Regions from separate parts of the Paenibacillus sp. FSL K6-1217 genome, predicted to be linked through region 1. Evidence: a T-box and tRNA genes for the amino acid it is inferred to sense, from the RefSeq annotation. Region 1 holds a T-box; the other holds one or more tRNA genes.
The links. A T-box is a leader RNA that pairs with one kind of tRNA and senses whether it is charged. The one in region 1 lies ahead of MHH28_RS15455 (valine--tRNA ligase), so its partner is inferred to be a tRNA-Val.
Positions count from the first base shown of each region.

Region 2: it has a tRNA-Val gene. The T-box ahead of MHH28_RS15455 (valine--tRNA ligase) is inferred to sense a tRNA for this amino acid. The anticodon was not compared.

Region 1 is NZ_CP150271.1:3,504,462-3,515,406, reverse strand. Features, by position in the region: gene MHH28_RS15465 (LysM peptidoglycan-binding domain-containing protein) at 1-918, shown strand, start outside; gene MHH28_RS15460 (stalk domain-containing protein) at 1,153-1,815, shown strand; T-box leader at 1,908-2,193, shown strand; gene MHH28_RS15455 (valine--tRNA ligase) at 2,352-4,988, shown strand; gene MHH28_RS15450 (bifunctional folylpolyglutamate synthase/dihydrofolate synthase) at 4,994-6,370, shown strand; gene murC (UDP-N-acetylmuramate--L-alanine ligase) at 6,378-7,754, shown strand; gene MHH28_RS15440 (glycosyltransferase family 4 protein) at 7,923-9,104, shown strand; gene MHH28_RS15435 (glycosyltransferase) at 9,280-10,467, shown strand; gene MHH28_RS15430 (SPOR domain-containing protein) at 10,559-10,945, shown strand, end outside.
Region 2 is NZ_CP150271.1:792,866-803,810, forward strand. Features, by position in the region: gene MHH28_RS03215 (glycoside hydrolase family 43 protein) at 1-213, shown strand, start outside; gene MHH28_RS03220 (hypothetical protein) at 274-1,551, opposite strand; gene MHH28_RS03225 (hypothetical protein) at 1,720-1,935, shown strand; gene MHH28_RS03230 (stalk domain-containing protein) at 2,100-2,771, shown strand; gene MHH28_RS03235 (hypothetical protein) at 2,940-3,506, shown strand; gene MHH28_RS03240 (hypothetical protein) at 3,690-4,313, shown strand; gene MHH28_RS03245 (accessory gene regulator ArgB-like protein) at 4,306-4,833, shown strand; gene MHH28_RS03250 (cyclic lactone autoinducer peptide) at 4,836-4,979, shown strand; gene MHH28_RS03255 (LytTR family transcriptional regulator DNA-binding domain-containing protein) at 4,997-5,392, shown strand; gene MHH28_RS03260 (GNAT family N-acetyltransferase) at 5,473-6,003, opposite strand; gene MHH28_RS03265 (hypothetical protein) at 6,283-6,825, shown strand; tRNA gene MHH28_RS03270 (tRNA-Val) at 7,308-7,379, opposite strand; gene MHH28_RS03275 (NUDIX domain-containing protein) at 7,550-7,972, shown strand; gene MHH28_RS03280 (helix-turn-helix transcriptional regulator) at 8,035-8,844, shown strand; gene MHH28_RS03285 (aldo/keto reductase) at 8,997-9,950, shown strand; gene metG (methionine--tRNA ligase) at 10,104-10,945, opposite strand, start outside.

The DNA.
Region 1 (10,945 bases):
CGCAGTCCGGAGAATGACACCCTCTATGAGAATTCGCTCTGGACATATGGCGAAGGGGCGGCGGAGGGGGCTGTGGAAGATCAGGACTCCGCAGCACCGGCTGAGGCTGAAGGCCAACCGCTGTTGGCGGAAGACGCTCCGTATACCCAGCCTGCGGCCTATCTCTCTACACCGCTGAAGGACAAGGAACAGAGAGTAAGGACCCATAGCCTGGATACGGCATCCCCGGCAGGCCGGAAGCAGGCGGCTGATCCGGTCTCCGGCCACTTCCTCACCTCCAAAGAGAAAACGGCACCGGCGGCTGTGAACCAGTCGCTTCAGGAAGACACCGGGCTGCAGACAGGTACCGCCGCATTGAACACTGTGGATCACTGGGGCAATGCGAAGCTTCATGCCGTATCGCAGCCGGAGCCGGTGCTTACCTCCGCTGCCAGCGATGCTGCTGCGCTGTTTGCCGGGAACGAAGAGGGGGAGGCGGCAGAGGAGATCCAGGCGGAAGACAATGAGGTCTTCCTGTCGGCGGAATCTCTGGCTCCCCAGGAGGAGAAAAAGGATCTCAAGGTTGCCCTTGGCAGCAAAAAAGAACCGGGAGCCGCCGAGCAGGAGCCGCTCACCTTCTCCTCGCTGCTTAGCGCAAGCCGCGCCAACAAAGAGCTGGAGGATCTGCATTCCGGCGATATGGCATCTCAGGAAGAAACTGTTCCTGAGGCTGGCAACGATACGGCCTGGAAGAGCCGGTTCATCGGCGGGCGCGGCGGAACGGATCTGTTCCGCAAGGTGCGGCTGTGCATCGTGCAGCGGGAGGAGACGCTGGACACCATTGCAGAGAAATACCAGCTAAGCACCCGGGAGCTGTCCATGTACAACCGGCTTTCCGGTCAGATTGTAGAAGAGGGACAGGTATTATATATTCCCTGAGATGAAGCCAGCCTTCTTCACAGGTTATCCCCCGCCTTATAGACCGGACGGGGGTATTTGTTGTGTGTATTAACAGGTGCATCCATGAAGCAGGCTTCCCTCCTGTTGCCGTCCGCCCGTACCCTTCGTTTGAAAACCACTGAAGCCGGGGTAATAGTCACTACCGGCCTACATACATTACACATTCAGGCAGCTATGCGCTGGTACACCACTTCTGGAAGGATGAGAATTCACATGAAGAAAAAAGTGGCAGCCACTGCGGCCGCACTAAGCTTGACGCTGACAGTCTCGGCCGGTGTCTACGCCGCCAGCAATCTGAAGGAGATCAAGGCGCTCCTCAACAATAAGATCGGGATCGTCGTGAACGGCCAGAATTATACGCCAAAGGACGGCAACGGCAAAACCCTCGCCCCGATTACCTACAACGGCATTACTTATCTGCCCGTACGCTCGATCGGTGAAGCGCTGAACACCGCTGTCACTTACGATGCTGTAACCAGCCGGGTAATCATTGGCGATGCGGCTGCCCCGCCTGCCTCCTCCGGCGGCTCCTCCGCAGGAACTCCAGCGGAGTCCGTGAAGCGTCCGAAGAGCCTGCCGGCAGATTTCCCGCTTCCGGCGGACGCGAAGATCTTTGATCTAATTGAAGGCTCGGCGACCGGTAAGCCGTCTGCGACCTTCAGCTACACCACGAAGCAGAGCCTGGAGACGCTCGGCAATACGTACAAGGACTATTTTGTGCAAAAGGGAGCGACCTCCAAGACGGAGGAGGTCTCCGCCTCAGCCTTCTCGATTATTGATGCTGGAAGCACCTTCTCCGTTACGCTGGATGGCGCTCCCGGAACGGGCGGCAATCAGGGTTTCAATGTAGTTCAAGTGATCTGGAGCGGGGAGTAGGCGCCGAAGTTCATCTTCTGCGCGCCCTTTGTGTATATGCTGGTTGACTAGGGATAACACTGAATGTATTATTGAACTAAGTAATAACTAGCATAAAGACTGGGAACGGGAAGAGTAGGCGGTCAGCCCTTCAGAGAGCGGGATTATCATTGGTGTGAATTTCCGCAGGATGCAGCCCCCGAAGTCGCCCCGGAGTTGCCCTTCTGAGCTTGTCTTCATGATGAAGACGGGTTAGGATGCGGCCGGATGCAGCCGTTACCCTGCATGAGTGTCGCGCTAAGCTTTAGGAACCTTTAAGAGGGACTTAAGGCAGAGGTTTATTTTTTATTGGCGCGAAACAAAGGTGGTACCGCGAAAGAATGGCCTTTCGTCCTTTGAGACGAAGGGCCTTTTTGTATTCTCAGAAACCACTAGCTACTCAATACATTAACAGTGGAGGGTTCACAATGGCTGATAATAACAATGCAGCAGCAGAGCTGCCGAACCAGCAGGAAGCGGCAGAAGACACCGCCGCAGCTAATCACAAGCAGAGCGACATGCCGACTACATATGATCCTGGAGCGGCAGAGAAGAAGTGGTATGCGTACTGGATGGAGAAGGGGTTCTTCGAAGCCGGCAAGCGGCCGGGGGCGGAGCCTTACAGCATCGTCATTCCGCCGCCGAATGTAACAGGAATGCTGCATATCGGACACGCGCTGGATTTCACGCTTCAGGATGTGCTGATCCGCACCAAGCGGATGCAGGGATATGATACCCTGTGGCTGCCGGGCACGGACCATGCTGGTATCGCTACGCAGACCAAGGTGGAGCAGAAGCTGCGACAGCAGGGAATCTCCCGCCATGATCTGGGGCGCGAGAAGTTCCTGGAGCAGGTATGGGCCTGGAAGGACCAGTATGCACAGACGATTCATGACCAGTGGGCCAAGATGGGCCTATCCCTGGATTACTCCCGCGAACGGTTTACCTTTGATGAAGGCATGAAGCAGGCGGTAAGCAAGGTCTTTGTAGAGCTGTACCAGAAGGGCCTGATCTACCGCGGCAAGCGGATTATTAACTGGGACCCGGCTGCCCGTACGGCTCTGTCGGACATTGAGGTTATATACAAAGAAGTGAACGGCCATCTGTACCATCTGCGTTATCCGCTCAAGGATGGCAGCGGCTATATTACTGTAGCTACAACCCGTCCCGAAACGATGCTGGGCGATACAGCGGTTGCAGTTCATCCTGCGGATGACCGTTATAAGGGGCTTATCGGCAAAACGCTGATCCTGCCGATTACCGGCCGGGAAATTCCGGTGATTGCTGATGAGTATGTAGATAAGGAGTTCGGCAGCGGCGCGGTTAAGATTACACCGGCCCATGATCCGAACGACTTCGAGATGGGTGTCCGCCATAACCTTCCGCAGATCAATGTGATGGATGAAGGCGGCGTGATGAATGAGGAGGCAGGCGCTTACCAGGGGCTGGACCGCAGCGAATGTCGCAAGCAAATCGTTGCCGACCTGAAAGAGCAGGGAGTGCTGATTTCTATCGAGGACCATGTACACCAGGTTGGGCACAGCGAGCGCTCGGGAGCCGTGGTAGAGCCTTATCTGTCCACCCAGTGGTTCGTGAAGATGCAGCCGCTGGCCGAAGCTGCTATTGCGGCACAGAAGGAAGGCAACGGCGTTAATTTCGTGCCGGATCGCTTCGAGAAGACCTACCTGAACTGGATCGAGAATGTCCGTGACTGGTGTATCTCCCGCCAATTGTGGTGGGGCCACCGTATTCCGGCGTGGTACTCCGAATCCACCGGGGAGATCGTAGTTGCGCATGATGAGGAAGAAGCGCGCCGTATCAGCGGGCTGTCCGACCTGAAGCAGGATGAGGATGTTCTGGATACCTGGTTCAGCTCGAACCTCTGGCCGTTCGCTACATTAGGCTGGCCTGATGGGGACAGCAGCGACTACCAGCGTTACTATCCGAACAATGTACTGGTTACCGGCTACGATATCATCTACTTCTGGGTAGCGCGCATGATCTTCTCCGCCATGGAATTCACCGGACAGAAGCCGTTCTCCGATGTACTGATGCACGGACTTGTACGCGATGCCGATGGACGCAAGATGTCCAAGTCACTCGGCAACGGCATCGATCCGCTGGATGTGATCGAGCAGTACGGCGCTGACGCCATGCGCTATATGATTACGACCGGCAGCACTGCGGGCCAGGATCTGCGATTCCGTATGGAGAAGGTGGAGCAGGCGCGCAATTTTGCCAACAAGATCTGGAATGCCTCCCGGTTCGCGCTGATGAATCTGGAAGGCGTAGCCTTTGAAGATATTGACATTACAGGTGAGCTTGGTACGGCGGACCGCTGGATTCTGCACCGCCTGAACGAAACTTCCCGCGATATTACGCGTCTAATTGACTCGTACGAGTTCGGCGAGACCGGCCGCCTGCTCTACAACTTCATCTGGGATGATCTGTGCGACTGGTACATCGAATTCGCCAAGCTCTCGCTATATGGAGCGGACGCAGCCGCCAAGGCCAAGACCCAGTCTGTTCTGGCGTACGTGCTGGACCGCACACTGCGCCTGATTCACCCATTCATGCCGTTCATTACGGAGGAGATCTGGCAGCATCTGCCGCATCAGGGCGAATCGATCACACTGGCCGAATGGCCGAAGTACGATGCAGCGCTTGAGAATCCGCAGGCAGTGGCAGAGATGAACCTGCTGATGGATATCATCCGGGCCGTTCGCGGTATCCGGGCAGAAGTGAATGCGCCGATGAGCAAGAAGGTCGAGCTGATTATCAAAGCCGGCAGCCAGGACACCCTGGATATTATTTCCCGCAACGACAATTACATCGGGCGCTTCTGCAATACCTCTTCGTTCGAAGCAGGCCTTGCGCCGCAGACGCCGGATAAAATGATGTCCGCCGTGGTTACCGGAGCGGAGCTGCTTCTGCCGCTGTCCGGTCTGATCGATATTGATCAGGAGATTGCCCGTCTCGAAAAAGAAGTTCAGACCCTGAACAGCGAAGTGGAGCGTGTGGAGAAGAAGCTCAGTAATCAGGGGTTTGTGGCCAAAGCGCCGGCTAAAGTCATCGAAGAGGAACGGGCTAAGCAGGCGGATTATTCCGACAGACGTGAGAAAGTGCTGGCCCGTATTGCAGAGCTGAGAGGATAACGGACATGGAAGAGATCACACGGAGCGGCAATGCCGCTCCCTTACATTCTTATACAGAAGCGGTAGACTGGATCAACAGTCTGATTCCTTTTGGAATCCGGCCGGGTCTGGAGCGGATAGAGCTTCTAATGGAGAAGCTGGGACATCCGCACCGGAAGCTCAAGTTCATTCATGTGGCGGGGACGAACGGCAAGGGGTCGACCTGCGCCTTTTTAACCTCGGCCCTTATTCAGAGCGGATATTCGGTAGGTACCTTCACCTCTCCTTATATCACGAAGTTCACGAACCGCTTCCAGTACAACGGCACCGATATTCCTGAGGAGACTCTGCTTGCGCTTGCCAATCGGCTACATCCGCTGGTCGAGGATATTGCGGGGAGCGAGCTGGGTTCACCGACCATGTTCGAGGTGGCGACGGCGCTGGCCATTCTCTATTACGGCGAAGTCTGTTATCCCGATGTAGTCGTATGGGAGACAGGGCTTGGGGGAAGGCTGGATGTAACGAACATTGTTACTCCGATTGTGTCGGTCATTACGAATGTTGGACATGACCATACTGATGTGCTGGGAGATACGCTTACGCTGATCGCGGGCGAGAAGGCCGGGATTATTAAGCCGGGCGTTCCTGCAGTCAGCTGTGTGAGCCAGCCGGAGGCTGTCGCCGTACTGAAGGCCAAGGCAGCAGCTACCCGTTCGACACTCTATTTAGCCGGAGAAGATTTCAGCTATAGTAATGCCCGGCAGAGAGAAGGCTGCCAGCACTTCACCTTCAAGGGGCCGTTCCGCGGGCTTGAGCTGGATATTGCCATGAAAGGCGAGCACCAGCTGGAGAATGCGGCCGGGGCCATGATGACGCTTGAGGTGCTGCGGCAGTATATGGCCTTCATGCTGGAGGACGAGGATGTGCTTGAGGGGTTCCGCGGCACATTCTGGGCCGGAAGGCTGGAGGAAGTGAGCACTTCGCCCAGAATCATTCTGGACGGTGCGCACAATCCCGAAGGGGCTGAGAGCCTCGCGAAGAGCCTTCCGCAGTTCCGGCCTTACGGTAAATTAAATTTGCTGCTGGGGATGCTGGCAAATAAGCATCACGAGTCGTATCTCAAGCATATACTGCCTATAGTGGATACGCTCATCCTGACCGAACCGGATTTCCGTAAGAAAATGGACGCGGAAGATCTGCAGGCGATCGCAGAGAGTCTGCGGAATCAATATGCCAAGGATAACTTGGAAATCATAGTAGAACGTAATTGGGGCCAGGCGCTGCAGAAGCTGCAGACGATCACAGCGGACGATGACCTTGCAGTTGTGTCCGGAACGCTGTATTTGATTTCTGATGTGCGCAGTACGCTTTTACGGCAACCCGATTCTGAAAAAGGCTGGTGACGAACTGTTGGATACTACTGAACGTGTGCATTTTATAGGGATCGGCGGCTATGGCATGAGCGCGATTGCCCGGGTGATGCTGGAGATGGGATATACAGTTACGGGCTCTGACGTAGCTGCACAAGAGTTAACGGAGAAATTGATTGCCAAAGGTGCCAAGGTCTTCATCGGGCACACGGCGGAACAGGTAAAAGGCGCGGATCTGGTCGTCTATTCCACGGCGCTTGCAGCGGATAACGTGGAGTGGGTGGAAGCGGAGCGGCTGAAGATTCCGATTCTGCACCGTTCGCAGATGCTGGCGCGGCTGCTGAATCAGCGGAAGGGAGTAGCTGTTGCCGGAGCGCACGGCAAGACTACCACCTCCTCTATGATCGCTTTGGTCATGGAAGACTGCGGCGTGGACCCTACGTATATTATCGGCGGGGAGATTATGAATGTCGGCACGAATGCCAAAGCGGGACAAGGGGAATTCGTTGTGGCCGAGGCCGATGAGAGTGACGGCTCATTCCTGCAGTACCATCCGTGGCTGGGGATTGTAACGAATATAGAGGCCGACCATCTGGAGAATTACGGCGGCGACTTCGGCAAGCTGAAGGACGCTTATGTTCAGTTCATGAATCAGCTGCGCGAGGACGGAACGGCTATCGTGTGTGCGGATGATGAGAATCTGAAATCCCTGCTGCCTAAGGTGAAAGGCACAGTCATCAGCTATGGAATCGAATCAGAAACGGCTGATTATAGAGCGACTGATATTGTTCTCGGCGACCGCCAGGTATCCTACACCATGAATCATGGAACAGAGGTGCTGGGCCGTATTGAGCTCTCTATTCCGGGACAATACAATCTGTATAATTCCATGGCGGCAGTAATTTCCTGTCTGAAATCGGGCATTGCCTTTGAAGCCATTGCGGCTGCGATTGTGAAATTCCACGGTGCCAAACGGCGTTTCCAGGTGCTGGGCGAGGTTGACGAGATTCTCGTTATTGATGATTATGCGCATCATCCTACAGAGATTCAGGCTACGATCAGCGCCGCCAAAGCAACCGGCAAACGCATTATCGCCGTGTTCCAGCCGCAGCGCTACACACGTACCTTCTTCCTGCTGGATGCGTTCAGCCGTGCGTTCAGCGAGGCCGACGAAGTGATTATCACCGATATCTATTCCCCTGCGGGCGAGAAGCAGATTGAGGGAGTCACCTCCGCCAAGCTGGTAGAGCTGATTGTGCAGAACAGCAACGCCGGTGCGCGGCATCTGCCTACGAAGGAAGCGGTGCTGGCTGATCTGCAGAACCGGATTGCTCCCGGTGATCTGGTCATCACCATGGGTGCAGGCGATATCTGGAAGGTCGGCTATGCGCTGGCAGACAGCTTGAAGAACCGGTAAAATAGCATGCATTGGAATAAAAGCGGCCCCACATTCCTTCAATAAGGAGTGTGGGGCCGCTTCTTTTAGGTTCTAGGTTAATGGTACCGCCTGCAACTTTGGGTAATAGATCCTAGATGTCCTGGGTAGTCCATGACAATTGACCAATAGAGAGTAGGAGAACAAGCCATGAAGGAACCGTTGCTATTCATTTCCGCAGAGAATCCATATCCGCAGGACAGCGGGGGCAAGCTGAGAACAGGCAATATTCTGAAGCTTCTGCTTACCAAATATGATGTGGATCTTATCACCTATGCCAATCCCCGGAAGATAGGGGCGCCGGAGATGCTTCCGTCACTTAGGGTGCATGAAGTGAAGCGTACGGTCAGCTACAGAAGAGCGCTTCTGCGTTCCCTGTATACCTGGCGTAATTGTTCGTATATGAGTCATGTCGATGTGGACATGAAGGACAAGATCAAGGAGCTCTGCAGCCGCCGGTCCTACAGCCATGTATTTATATCGCACAGCCTGCTGGGCTGCTGCATTGACATGGTTCAGCGCTCCCTGCCTGACACTGTAATCATTACAGATGCGCATAATTTTGAGAGCGGCTTGTCTGCACAGCTTGCAGGCGGGAAAAAGGGGATTGCCAAGCTCTACTATTCCCTTAATGCCGGATGGACACGCAAGGATGAGCTGAAGCTGATGGACAAGACCGGTCTGCTGCTGGCCACCTCGGAAGAGGATGCTCTGGCCTTCAAGGCGCTGGCCCCAAGCCAGTCGCATAAGGTTCATGTCATTCCTAATTTCATACGGATAGAGGATTACCGGACCAAGACGCTTTTGCCCAAGGAGCAGTGGATTATCCTTCCGGGTAATATGAACTACTTCCCTAACATTAACGCAGCTCTCTACTTCTACAACGAGGTATATCCGCTGGTTAAGGCGAGGGTACCGGATATCAAATGGTATATTGTCGGACGGGATGTGCATCCGGAGGTAGCGGCGCTGGCCTTGAAGGATTCCTCTATCGTCATCACCGGATATGTGGATAGTGTAGCGGATTATATACGCAAGGCGCAGGTGGTCATTGCTCCGCTGCAGGAAGGCAGCGGGACACGGCTGAAAATCCTGGAGGCCTGGGCGCTGAAGACCCCTGTGGTCTCAAGCACTAAAGGGGCGGAAGGGTTGATCTGCGAGCATTCGCGGAACATTATGATTGCCGATGATCCGGTTTCTTTTGCCGATAGTGTGACACAGCTCCTTCAGGATCATGAAAGAGGAGTAGTGCTCGCGGACCGTGCCTACGAGACTCTGCTGGCACATTATGAGGCGGAAAGTGTCAAGGATAAGCTGCTTCGCCTGGTCTGAAGGGATGCGGAAGGTGAAAAAATTATTTTCCTCCATAAATCGACAACCTTCTCAGGGGGACTGCGTTACTATAGATCTACATCGAAAGTTTCACAATCCTGGGCTGGATGTCATCCGGCCTTTTTTGCTTCGTACATATTCACACACATTTACATAGAACCAAGGAGCTATAGCCATGAGAGAGAGAATGCTGTTCCTGTCTGCCCGGAGTCACATGCCGGCAGACCGGGAAGGAGACCTAAGAACAGAGAATTTCCTTGATATTCTGCTGGAGCGGTTTGATATTGATCTGCTGGAGTATTGTCACCACCGCCGCGAGACGCAGATTCTGCGCAGTCCGGCCCTGACCGTGCATCAGGTGAAGCGGCCTGCATCCACCCGCAGAAGCCTGCTGTTTCCGCTGAACAGGCTCCGCTCGGATGCCACGATGATCGGCAATGACAAGTCGCTGCGGGCGGTCATTACCGGGATGTGCAGCCAGCATGCCTACAGCCATGTGTTTGTTTCGTATGCCATGCTCGGCAACGGGCTGGACCTGGTCTCTTCCCTGCTTCCCGGTGCTGTTATTGTCACCGATGCCCGCCGTACAGGCGGCCTGCAGGTGCAGAGCAGGGCGGCTGGCAAGCGGGGAATCAGCACAGGCTACCGCAAGCTGAATGATGCGCTGATCCGCCGCGAAGAGCGCCGGTTAATGAACAAGACCAGTCTGCTGCTGGCCGCTTCAGAAGAAGAGGCGCTTTCCTTCAAGGCGGTATCCTTTGCCGATGCGGGCAAGGTGCATGTAGTTCCGCCTTACATTGACCTGAGCACACTCCCTTATGCGGCTGCCGGAGATACAGCCAGGGATAACTCCATCGTTCTGCACTGGGACATGCATTCCACTCACGGCAAGAATGCAGCGTTGCTGTTCTTCAAGAAGGTATATCCGCTGATTCAGGCCGCGGTGCCGGATATCCGGTGCTGGATTATCAGCCGTGAGGTGCATGCAGAGGTTGCGGCTGCCGCCCGCAAGGACTCTTCTATTCTAATCATCGGGGAAGCTGACCAGGCAGCCGATTATATCCGCAGGGCCAGAGCTGTGGTTGCCTCATGCTGCGGGGACTGCGGCAGTCAGAGCAGCATTCTGGAGGCCTGGGCCCTCCGTACCCCGGTGGTCAGCAGCCTGAAGGGCTCGGAGGAGCTGATCTGTGAGCCGGGGCGGAATATTCTGCTGGCTGGAACAGCGGCTGGTACTGCCGATCATCTGATCAGGCTGCTGACTACGCCGGAGCTCGGCTCCATTATTGCGGATCAGGCCTACCGGACGCTTAGCGAGCATTATGCCGCAGACGGAGTGAAGGCGAGGCTGCTTAGTCTGGTGTAAATATATTAAAATAGCATATCTCTCTCGTATCTTTCATATCTTTCAGTATAGAACTGAAGATGGCGAGGTGAGGGTATTGAGTAACGGAAGAATGACATTCCGGTTCGACGGGGACCAGGGAAGACAGCGGACAGAGACGGTAGACCTCCAGGCGGTGAAAGAAACCGGTGCGGTTCCGGAGGATAAGGAGACTGACAAGGTGCAGCGCCGGGGGGGTCATCCATCCTCTTTTTCCAAGACCGGTGAATATATTGTGGATCTGGAGAAGGTGGAGTTGCCCCGGTCTGTAGAGTCAGCTTACATGAAGCCCCCGGGCTCCGGCCGCCGCAACCGGGATACTCCTGAGGATAGCTATGATTTGGGGCTGTATTCGGTTGTCCGTCCTGCTTCGGCAAGGAATCTATGGGAACAGGGTGAAGATTCGGAGGAGTATTCCCTTTACGGAGGGGCGGGTGAACAAGGTCTGTATTCAGCAGAT
Region 2 (10,945 bases), 2.7 Mb from region 1:
GGCATCGCCCGTTCCGGGAGCGGAGAGATCACCGGACCGTGGATTCATCAGGAAGAGCCGCTCTATACTAAGGACGGCGGACATGCCATGGTATTCCGCACCTTCAGCCATCAGCTGATGCTGGCGATTCATACACCGAATCAGACGCCGGAGGAACGGCCGGTTTTTGTGGAGCTGGAGGAAGAGAATGGTATGATGAGGGTGAGGGTGTAAAAAGAAAAACGATTGCCGGTCCATCACGGATCAGCAATCGTTGTGTTCTAACGATAGAGCTTATTCAATATCTATACTCCATTGTCCGTCTGCTTCCACAGAAAAGACATAAATTCCGTCGGTGTCGATTTTTTCCGCGGTAGAGCCGGAATAATTACCAATTTCATTCACCAGCCCGCTATCATTCAATCTGACGACAAAGTTCGATTCACCTGTATGTTTGGAGGTGAACCGGGTCAGCTTGCTTTGCAGCTTTGCAAACACAACATCGTTACCCTTACCGGATAACTTAACCGGTGCGCTCTTGATATTCTCAGGGATGCTCTGCTTAATGTCCGCCTTCCAGGAGCCATCCGACTCTACCTTCAGCATATACTTCCCGTCTTCGGGAATCACCACTAAAGACTTGCCCTTGTATGGTCCAATCTCATTAACTACATATTCTTCAAAGTCTCCAGTTTCATTATACATGTGGATAATAAAGTTAGAATTCCCGGCGTCTGAGGCCTCCACAATTGCGATCCCGCTATTAAGTTGGAAGAACTCTGTGGCCTGGTCTTTTTTTCCTTTGAGATGGATGGCTTCGTCCTTTGCCGCTGCTGGCGCTGGCGTAGCGTTTGCCGATGCTGAACTAGGTCTGCCTTGGTATAACGGCAGCAGCTCAGCGTATAGCTTTTCAACAGTTGCCTTGTCATCATCTTGAATGGCAAGGGCCATTTCCTTGAATTTGCTTTGATTTTCTTTATTTATAAACTCCAGACTATTGAGAATAACTGCTAATACTTCATCTCTAAGTTCTTGGGTGAGGTTCTTTTCCAGATAGCTTTTGGCTAAATTAAGAGATCTGGCTCCTAACTCCTGGTTTGCTTCATCAAAGGTGTTAATAGTATCCCCGCCAGAGGGTACATCCGTTGGATCGGGTGTGGGCGTAGGATCAGGATAGCGGGCTGCAACGGAAGCAGGTAGAACTCCACCAATTTTCGTAAAAATCTTCTTTACATTTTGCACATCATTTTTCTCAATAGAGTCAGCAATCTCCAGATAAGTGAAGGTATTCTCTTTATCCTCTCTGGCCTTAATCCGGATGTTCTCGGCAATTTCTTTGGACGACTCAGCATTCCAAGCACTGGTGCCGAAGTTCTCTAGGTATTCCTGCGTCTTATCCTTCACAGAGAAGTTCTTCAGCTCTGGCGCTGGAGTAGGAGACGCAGTCGGTGCAGCAGAAGGAGTCGCGGTTACAGCTTGCGTAACCTCGGCAGACCCGCCGCATCCGCTCAAAGTCACCAGTGAAGATAACAGAGCCAGCGCAACAGTACCTTTGGTTAATTTTACGTACATAAGTAATTTCCCCCAAATATTTAATTGTGCATAGCTAGTATAGCAAATTTAAATTATTTTTGGGTGAATATTCATAGAACTTTGCATTCTATCTGACTAATATGTCAAACTTATAGATGATTGGATGAAAGTGCATGAAATATCTAGATGAAAGGGGGTGTGGACAAATTGTATTTTACAGGTTTTGGGTCCTTGCTTGCCGGAGGGTTCAGCATTTTTGCTCTTTTGCTCTGGTTCACTTGTCTGGGGATGGGGATTTATTTATTTGTTCTGGTGGTGAAGCTTGCACGCAGGGGAATTGTTGCGCTGGACTTGTATAATCACTCCAAAAATCTGGAGATCCGCGAACGTTATGAATCCGTTGGGCGGAGAGATGGACTCTAAGTTGCTTTAGGGTACATAAGAGTATCGGATGCCCTGCCGGATTGGCGGGGTCTTTCTTTGGCTTGACAGGCTACTATATGTCATGTTGCATCTGATGGCAGGATTCATTATACTCCCAATATGGAATATTCAAATTTGTTATAAATGGAGAGGAGTTTGATCGAATGAAGAAGAAGATGACTGCTGCACTGACTGCATTTGCGGTACTTGGAGGAATGGGTACGGGCGTGTATGCCGGAGCCAACCTGCAGGAGATCAAGGCTTATCTGAATCCAAGCATCAAATTCAAGATGAACGGCCAGCCCGTACAGCTTAAGAACGGCAGCGGTGCAGTGATTGCCCCAATTTCCTATAAGGATACCACGTATCTGCCGGTCCGTTCCGTATCCGATCTGCTCGGGGTTACCGTCAAGTTCGATGCCGCAACGAATACGATCTCTCTGGGCGAGCAAACGGCAGGTGTACCGATTGCTACCGGCTTTGACAATATGTATCACACCAAAGACCCAGGCAAGACCGTCTATAAAGATAAGGACTACAAGGACGTCTTCTTCGATAACGGCAGCGGCGACCGCGGCAGTTCATTCATGCTGGAGCCGAACAAAAAATATCAGAAGCTCTATCTCCAGGTAGCTGCGATCGGTGGAGAGATCAAGGATTTCGAGGTACAGGATAGCGATACTAACACAGTGCTGAAGACGCAGACTATTGACCCGGCTAACGGGTTGACTACTATCGAAGTGGATATTGCCGGAGTCAGAAGCCTGTATGTCAACGGAGATGTGAAGGACGGAACAACGGTCTTCGTCCCGCTTACGACATCGTATTATAAATAATTCTCTGAACTTATAAATAAAGTCACAGATGACCCGGAAGCCTTGGTTTCCGGGCTTCTTTTTGTCTACATTTGTTGTTTGGAGGAATGTGAAAAGGGGTATTATCCGGTAAGCCATTGAATCTAACTGGCGATGTTAAAGTTCATTGAAATCATGAGGAGTGAGAAGATGTATACCAAAAAACTAATAATGACCTTATCCTTGACGTTGTCCCTTGTGGCCCTCAGCGCATGCAGTAATGCAGAGGATAAGCCGTCAACCGAATCGATGCAGACCTCGGCACCGACAACCGAGGCTGTGCAGACTCCTGAGCCGACGACAGACGCAGAGCAGACTCCAGCACCAACGGCAGAGCCGGAGCAGACTCCTGAGCCATCGTCCGGAAGCAATGATACGGCTGCCGGATCTGCGGACCTGCCGAAATATCTCCCGGAGGATTTCCCGATGCCGGAGAATGTAACAGAGACTGTCCTGTCCACTACAGCGGAGAATGAGGGCAAGAAGTCAGCCATGCTAATCTTTAGAACAACGGACAGTATGGAATCGGTAACGAAGCTCTATGACGATTATCTGGCCTCGAAGCTAGGCGATCAGTCTGTGAAGACTATTGATCCCAAGAACCTGATCATTCAAGGCAACACCAAGGACGGTAAGCAGAGCTGGTCCATCATTGGCGGTCCGCTTGCGTCCAAGGAGGGAACCGTGGAGCTTAACGTCATCTGGTCCGAAATTTAATACGAACAGCCAAGCTGTTATATACAGAGGAACATCCTTTGAGGCTCGATTCAGAGCATTCAACGGGTGTTTTTTTGACTTGAGCAAAAAGTGTCGAATTTTGTATTTAAGTAGTATACGCCAGGCATGATGGAGTTATATAATTATTCTTGTGAACGAAAATTAGTCAGGCGGTGTTTTGGTTTGTCGTGGGAACCTGTAGGCTTTATGTTTTTCTCTACGATAGAGACGCTTGCGCTCTATTATCTGATTATGTCTCTTTATAGATTCAAGTGGAGATGGTACATCTGGCAGGCTTTATTTGTCATCTTGCTTAACAATCTGCAAAGCTATTTGTTACGCAATGAACTGGGTATGTCGAATGTCGCACCGCTTGTATTAATCCTGATTTTCATCTTCTTTTTTGCTGCAGTGGTGAGGATGCCGCTGATTCTATCTATCATTGCAACGATATCAGGGTTTGCTATTTTCGCCGGGATTCAGACGTTGATTCTTTGGAGTGTCTTCCGCTCCGTTTCGAATATCGACAATAAGGCGAACGGGTATTTCCTTCAGGTTGCGACCGCTGCTATTGTCTTTGGAGTGTTCGGCTACCTTTACCGCAAAGGCAAGGGCTTCACCTTCGATCTGGATAAACTCCGCTTCAAAATAGAGGATATCCTGCTGTCCGTACTGATTTGTGCATTTGTAATAGTAGTATCTCTCCTGCTCTATTACAATGATATTTTGTTAAACGCACTGATTTTTTTGGTTATGTCTGTCTTCCTTCTATACTATTCCACCCGGAAGGAGCTGGAAGATGCTTGAGCACATGTCCGGCAAGCTTGCACTGCGCATTAAAAGTGTAGTCCCTGAGCATCCGGCATCCTTGGCGGTTTTGAAGTTCGCTATTGCTATCATCCTTAATGTGTTGTTCATTATCGGTCTGACCTTGGCGGTATCCCTTCTGACAGGCCGGACAACGGAAGCTCTGCTGATTCTGATCTCTTTTGCGTTATTGCGCCAGGTCTCCGGCGGGGTACACCTCAAATCGGGTATGGCCTGTGTTTTGTATACAGCAACCTTATTCACGCTCTTGTCCTTCATTGAAGTGGGCAGTACAGCGGTTCTGCTTATGAACGGAATTAGTCTGTTGATTGTACTGTGGCTAGCACCGATCGGAATTGAACGTCAGACCCGGATTCCCAGGCAGCACTGGCCTAAGCTGAAGGTCATAGCGGTAATCCTTGTGGCGGCCAATGTTGTGGCAGGGTCCCCGGTGGTTGCGGCCAGCTTTTTGGCTCAATCTGTCAGTCTGATTATGGCTAGAAGGGGGGTGAGAACTTGAGAATGAGGGGGTTAAAGACGCTGCAACGCAAAATAGTGTATAAATTAGCTTCCGGTTTATCCGCTATGGCTGCAATTGTTGTGTTAGTTACCGCCAGTGTGTTCTACGTTAACCAACCGGAGGTTCCTGAAGAGTTACTTAAATAACATTGGAGTTGATCCCTTTGAGCACGATATCTGTTACTAGAGACACAGAGGGAAACACTGGTGTATTCTCACTCGATATTGCGAAAATAACTTTTATGGAATTTGAACGGACTATCTATCGGATCATTGTCCATACGTACGATCAGACCTTTTATACAGTAGGTACGCTGAAATATTGGCTTAATACCCTGGCCAGTTCAGGATATAATTTCGTTCTAGCAGATAGAAACACGTTAATTCAGGTTTCTAATATTATCCAGTTGGATAAGACGTTTCATATTGCTTATTTTGGGGAAGACCACAGAGGAGTCGAGCAGAAGTGTTTTCTGTCAGAGAAGGGCTATAAAGAAATTCTCAAATACGTAAAAACATCCGCATCGGATATTAAATTAGTGGAGCTGCCCCAGTGGTAGCTTTATTTTTTATGGTATATAAAATAAGACTGACCCTGCGCTGTTCTGCTGCGTCCCGGGCCAGCCTTATTCAGGTTAGCTTAATCTGTAGCTAATTTGGAATACATACAGAGATCAATGAATGTTCCTTTGGACCGCTCACTCTGCCTTAAAGTTCCTTCCAGCGAAAAGTTTAATCTCTGCAGCACCTTAATAGAATTGATATTAGCAGGCTCGACCTTTGCTTCTACTCTATTGAAGTTCAGTGTATTAAATGCATAATCGATCAGAGCGAGAAGGGCTTCGGACACATAACCTTTTCCCCAAAACTCCCGGCCAAGGTCATAACCAATCTCTGTCTTGGCGTTGTCATTATCCAGACTATTGAAACCGCAGGAGCCTATGATCTGTTCAGACTCTGCCTTAATGATTGAATAGCGGATCGCCTGATTCTCTGCGGCCAACTTACCAAGCAGCTCAATCATTTCCACGGCTTGACTTTCATCCGTGAAGCTGCTGATATTCATGAACCGGGTGACTTCAGGATCAGACCAGATTGTGAAGAGGCTGGCTGAATCGGCTGTGCTCATTTGTCTCAATATTAATCTCTCAGTACGTAATTCAGTAATCAATATATTACCTCCATTAAAAGAATATTTGGCTTGTGGGGTTAAAATATTGATATCTGCGCATAGTTCAGTCCTTTCCGTGTGGAAGCTGCCTCTATTATATATAATTTAATGAATTTCCACAAAGAAGGATAATCGGCTTGGTAAGGATTTCTAACCAGAGACGTCGACCCCGGGTTTTACAAGTCAGATGACCAAGAGTTAACTGGATGCTTATTTGCAGCCTGTTTCTAAATCCGCTGAACATGGTAAGCTTTAGGTAAAAACATCCGGGAGGGCATTATGAAAAAAACCGTACTGATATTGTTGTTTCTGTTGGTATTAACAGCTTGTGCGAATTCAAAGGACGGGGTGACCACCAAAGACTTAGCCATCCAAAAGGTGGGGGACAGCAAAGCCATTGTTCAGTACGGAATGAGCCGTGCGGAAGCGGAAGAGGTGCTGGGCAAGGGGGAAGATAAGGGGCTCGCCAATTCATTCATGTATAGCGCTGGCGTAAGGATTATGTACCGGGAGGATAAAGTGGCCGGCATTACTCTGACAGAGGAATCGAAAGAGGCGTATGAAACCGTCGGCGGTTTCCAAATTGGCATGTCCAAAGATGACTTCAAACCAATCTATGGCGATCAATATCTGAACGATACGGAGCGTAACCTGGACTATGCTTATGATTCAATCAACAAGCGTTATTTGCAGGAAAAAGAATGGGCAGCGAAAGCGGAGGACGACACGAAAATATTTGTGATTTCAGCTCTGTTCAACGGAAAAGGTGAAGCAGACGGCGTTGTATTGGTGGATAAGCGAATGGCGATTATGTTTAGGTGAATGGGAGGTGCTGGTGAAGAATGATCCTGTGTTGAACAAGGCGATGCATACGCTGGATTTTCTGAGTCAGGGTTGGGCAGGGGAATCTGAGGCAAAATAGGGGCTGTTAAAGCCCCGGCAGATTATTTCCGTTTCTTTCGTCCAATTAAGCCGCCTACTATCCAAAAGATCAAAATCCCCACAAAGGCAAATACAATCCAAAAAGCAATACGCACAATTATCACTCCTTTAAAGCAACAATACGACAATAGTAAATTTTCCGCAATAAAAGGGGCTTTTATACCTGGGGAGGGAACAGATATACAGCGTATCATCCTGCTACAGCTATTAAGGGGCTGCCATAGGCTCTCCGCAGATAAACAATCTATTTATCTGGCATACCCCAATATTTTTTTATCCAAGAATGATGAGTAGATCAAAAAGTCTGCTTAACAAAAAGAAAAACCCTTATTTTATAAGGGTTTTTCTAAGATGATGCAGTATAGGACGGATGGGGTTCGAACCCATGACCCCTACCCTGTCAAGATAGTGCTCTCCCGCTGAGCTACCGTCCTGCAACGAAATTTATAATACCATAGGAGGGGAGGAGATGGCAAGAATTTTTTATTATGCACGACACCCCATCCGCAGTATATTACAATAAACGATGATGGTCTGGAAGAAACTCTCATTCCATCCTGTATACATAATGGCCAACAATGAACCAAAAAGGTGGAATTCTATCATGATCGTAACGTTGTATGAAGCGGAGCGCCCTGAGGTGAGTCTCAAGTATGTGGTAATTGTCATGAAGCAAGGGGAGGAATGGGTTCTGGTGCGGCACCGCGAGCGGTCCACATGGGAATTTGCCGGCGGGCATATTGAGGCAGGCGAGAGTCCAGGGGAAGCAGCGGTAAGAGAACTGTATGAAGAGACCGGTGCTGAAGAGTACGAGCTTCATTCATTATGCATCTATTCAGTTAGCAGTGAAGGGCTGGAGGAGAGCTTCGGGATGCTGTATTTTGCAGAGATTAAGAAGTTCGGAGCTTTGCCCCCTTATGAAATGGCGGAGCTTCGAAGCTTCAGCGAGCTGCCGCAGGCGATGACGTATCCGGGGATCTACCCGGCGTTATTTGCGAGAGTCATTGAACATGTGAAGCAACTGTGAGGTAACCGTGATCGCATTTCTGGTAGAATAGATACACGATTGGCTGAGAGGAGGCCCTGTTCATGAGTCATGGGATTACGAGGTTCAAGCGGCTTGGCGACTTTTTGAGATCACGCCGGGAGCGTCTGCAGCCTGAAGCTGTAGGGATCAAGGAGACGAACAGTCAGCGCAGAACACCTGGGCTGCGGCGGGAGGAGGTTGCCGTTCTAGCCGGTCTTAGCAGCACTTATTATGCGTGGCTGGAGCAAGGCAGGGAGGTTACCGCTTCCAGAGAGGTCATGGAGAGTCTCAGCCTGGCGCTGCGGTTGTCACCGGATGAGAAGAAGCATCTGTTCGAGCTATGGAATCCGGGTTTGCCGGATACCATTACTTCTATTAATGAGGGAAGTCCTGAGCTGAATCCGCAGTGGCGGGACATTATCGGCCAATTGTCCTATCCGTCTTTTATAACGAATGAGCGCTCTGAGGTGTTGGCCTGGAATGATGCGGCGGGTGAGGTTCTCAGTGACTTCGGAAATTTGCCTGCTTCAGAGCGTATTATGCTGCGTCTCTTATTCCTCGATCTGGAGCTGCGCCGCCGGATGCTGAACTGGGAGGAGTTCGCTCTCTATTCAGTGGGGGTGTTCAGAACCTATTATGACATGAATCTGCACGATCCCTGGTACAAGGAGATGGTCGATCAGCTTTGCGAGGACAGTGCGGATTTCGCCGGGATATGGAAGCAGCATCATATTCAAGGCAAGAGGGTCAACCGTGTGGTCATAGAGAGCCTTGGCACGAATCAGCCGGTAGTCTACGATATCAATTCTATGGCGAATCTGGCGGATCATCCGGGTCTGCATATTTGTATCTATACGCCTGTTATAACGTAGCAGACGATCTCGGGGGACATACGCCATACGTTTCCTCCGCTTCCTGGTAATGATCTTACTAGCATGAACGTACTGTGGCTGCTCCACGGCAGGACGGTTAGAATAAGGGCATGTTCACAAGATCCTTTACAGGGAAAAGAGGGAGACACCATATGCACACAAGAACACTCGGGAACGAAGGGCTGAGCGTATCGGCTCTGGGACTCGGAACGATGATGATGCCGGACAATGAAGAGTCTGTACGAACCATTCACGGCGCGCTTGATCTGGGAGTAACCCTGCTGGATACAGCGGACATCTATGGAGCCTTCGAGCAGCAGCGCTTCGGCGGCAATGAGCGGCTGCTTGGCCGGGCGCTTAAGGGCAGAAGGGATCAGGTTGTGATTGCAACCAAATTCGGCATTACGCATACTCAGGGACCCAAGGGAGACCCGGCTTATATCAAAAAATCTGTCGATGCCAGTCTGTATCAACTAGGCACAGATTATATCGACCTGTACTATCAGCACCGGCCTGATCCGAACACCCCTATTGAGGAAACAGCCGCTGCACTGGCTGACCTCGTCAAGGAAGGGAAGATCCGCTACATCGGCTTATCCGAGGCTTCGCCCGAACTGATCCGCCGGGCACATGCGGTGCATCCGCTCACGGCTCTGCAGACAGAGTACTCGCTCTGGAGCCGCGAGGTGGAGGATGAGATTCTGCCGCTGGTCAAGGAGCTGGGCATCGGCTTCGTTCCGTATAGCCCGCTGGGCCGGGGGTTTTTGACCGGCCAGATCAAGAGCTTCGATGATCTGCCGGAGGATGATTACCGCCGCCATTACCCGCGCTTCCAGGGAGAGAACTTCACCCGAAACCTGGAGGTCGTCTCGCTGATCGGGCAGATGGCAGAAGAGAAGGGCTGCGCTCCGGCACAGCTTGCGCTGGCCTGGCTTCTGGCACAAGGAGAGCAGATTGTGCCGATTCCCGGCACCAAGCGGCTGGAGCGTGTAGAAGAGAACCTCGGAGCGCTTCAGGTTACATTGTCGGCAGAGGAGCTCGCCCGGATTGAGCGGATATCCCCGCAAGGGGTTGCAGCCGGAGGACGTTACCCCGGGCAGAACTAAGTCATCACGAGGTATCAAGAGCCCTGAGCGTTCTTGCCTGTGCCGCTTGTTTGTGAGCGGTATGCGGGCGAGAACGCTTTTTCCACCTCCATTCCATCCAACCTCCCCCGGCACTCTTGTAACCCCCGGCATGTCACCGTTCCCGCTGCACATCTAGTTACCCATCCGCTCCACTTCCTCCTCTATGCGCTGCACATCTATCCGCTCAAACAGTAATTCAAGCTCTACGATAGGCTGCTGCGCACGTACGGATACCGGCTGCCAGACAGGCTGTTCCATGGACAGGAAGCCTCTAATCTTCCCGCAGGAGAAGGGGAGGAACGGGTTCAGCAGGTTAGACAGGTTGGCAATAATCTGAACACAAGTGTACAGCGTGTTGCCTCCGGCCGCAGGGTCATGCTTAATCTGTAGCCACGGCTGCTGCTGGTCGAAATACTTGTTGGCCTGGCGGATATACGAGAAGATGAATTCCAGCGCTTCCTTGAAGTGTCCGGCTTCAATCAGTCTCCCAGCTTCCGTATACAGATGTTCCAGACCATCAGCCCATGCTACGTTCAACGCGCCGTCTGGAACTTTGCCATTCCAGAACTTATTCACGAATACGAGACTGCGGTTGACGAAATTGCCGAACGCACCCAGCAGTTCACTGTTATGGCTATAGATGAACTCTCTCCAGGAGAAGTCGGCATCCCGCTTCTCAGGACCGTTCGCAGTTAGGAAATATCGGATGGAGTCCGGGTCATAACGGCTGAGAATATCCGGCACCCAGACCGCCCAGTTGCGGCTGGTGGAGAATTTTTGCCCTTCCAGGGTCAGGTATTCAGAAGAGAAGATCCGGTCCGGCAGATGCAGATCCTCAGCGCCCAGCAGGAGTGCCGGCCAGATCAGGCTGTGAAAAGGGATATTGTCCTTCCCGTGTACATAATAGGCAGTTATAGGCGGCTGCCCATCGTTATCCTGCCCGGATGGCACGGACCAGAAATCCTCCCACCGGT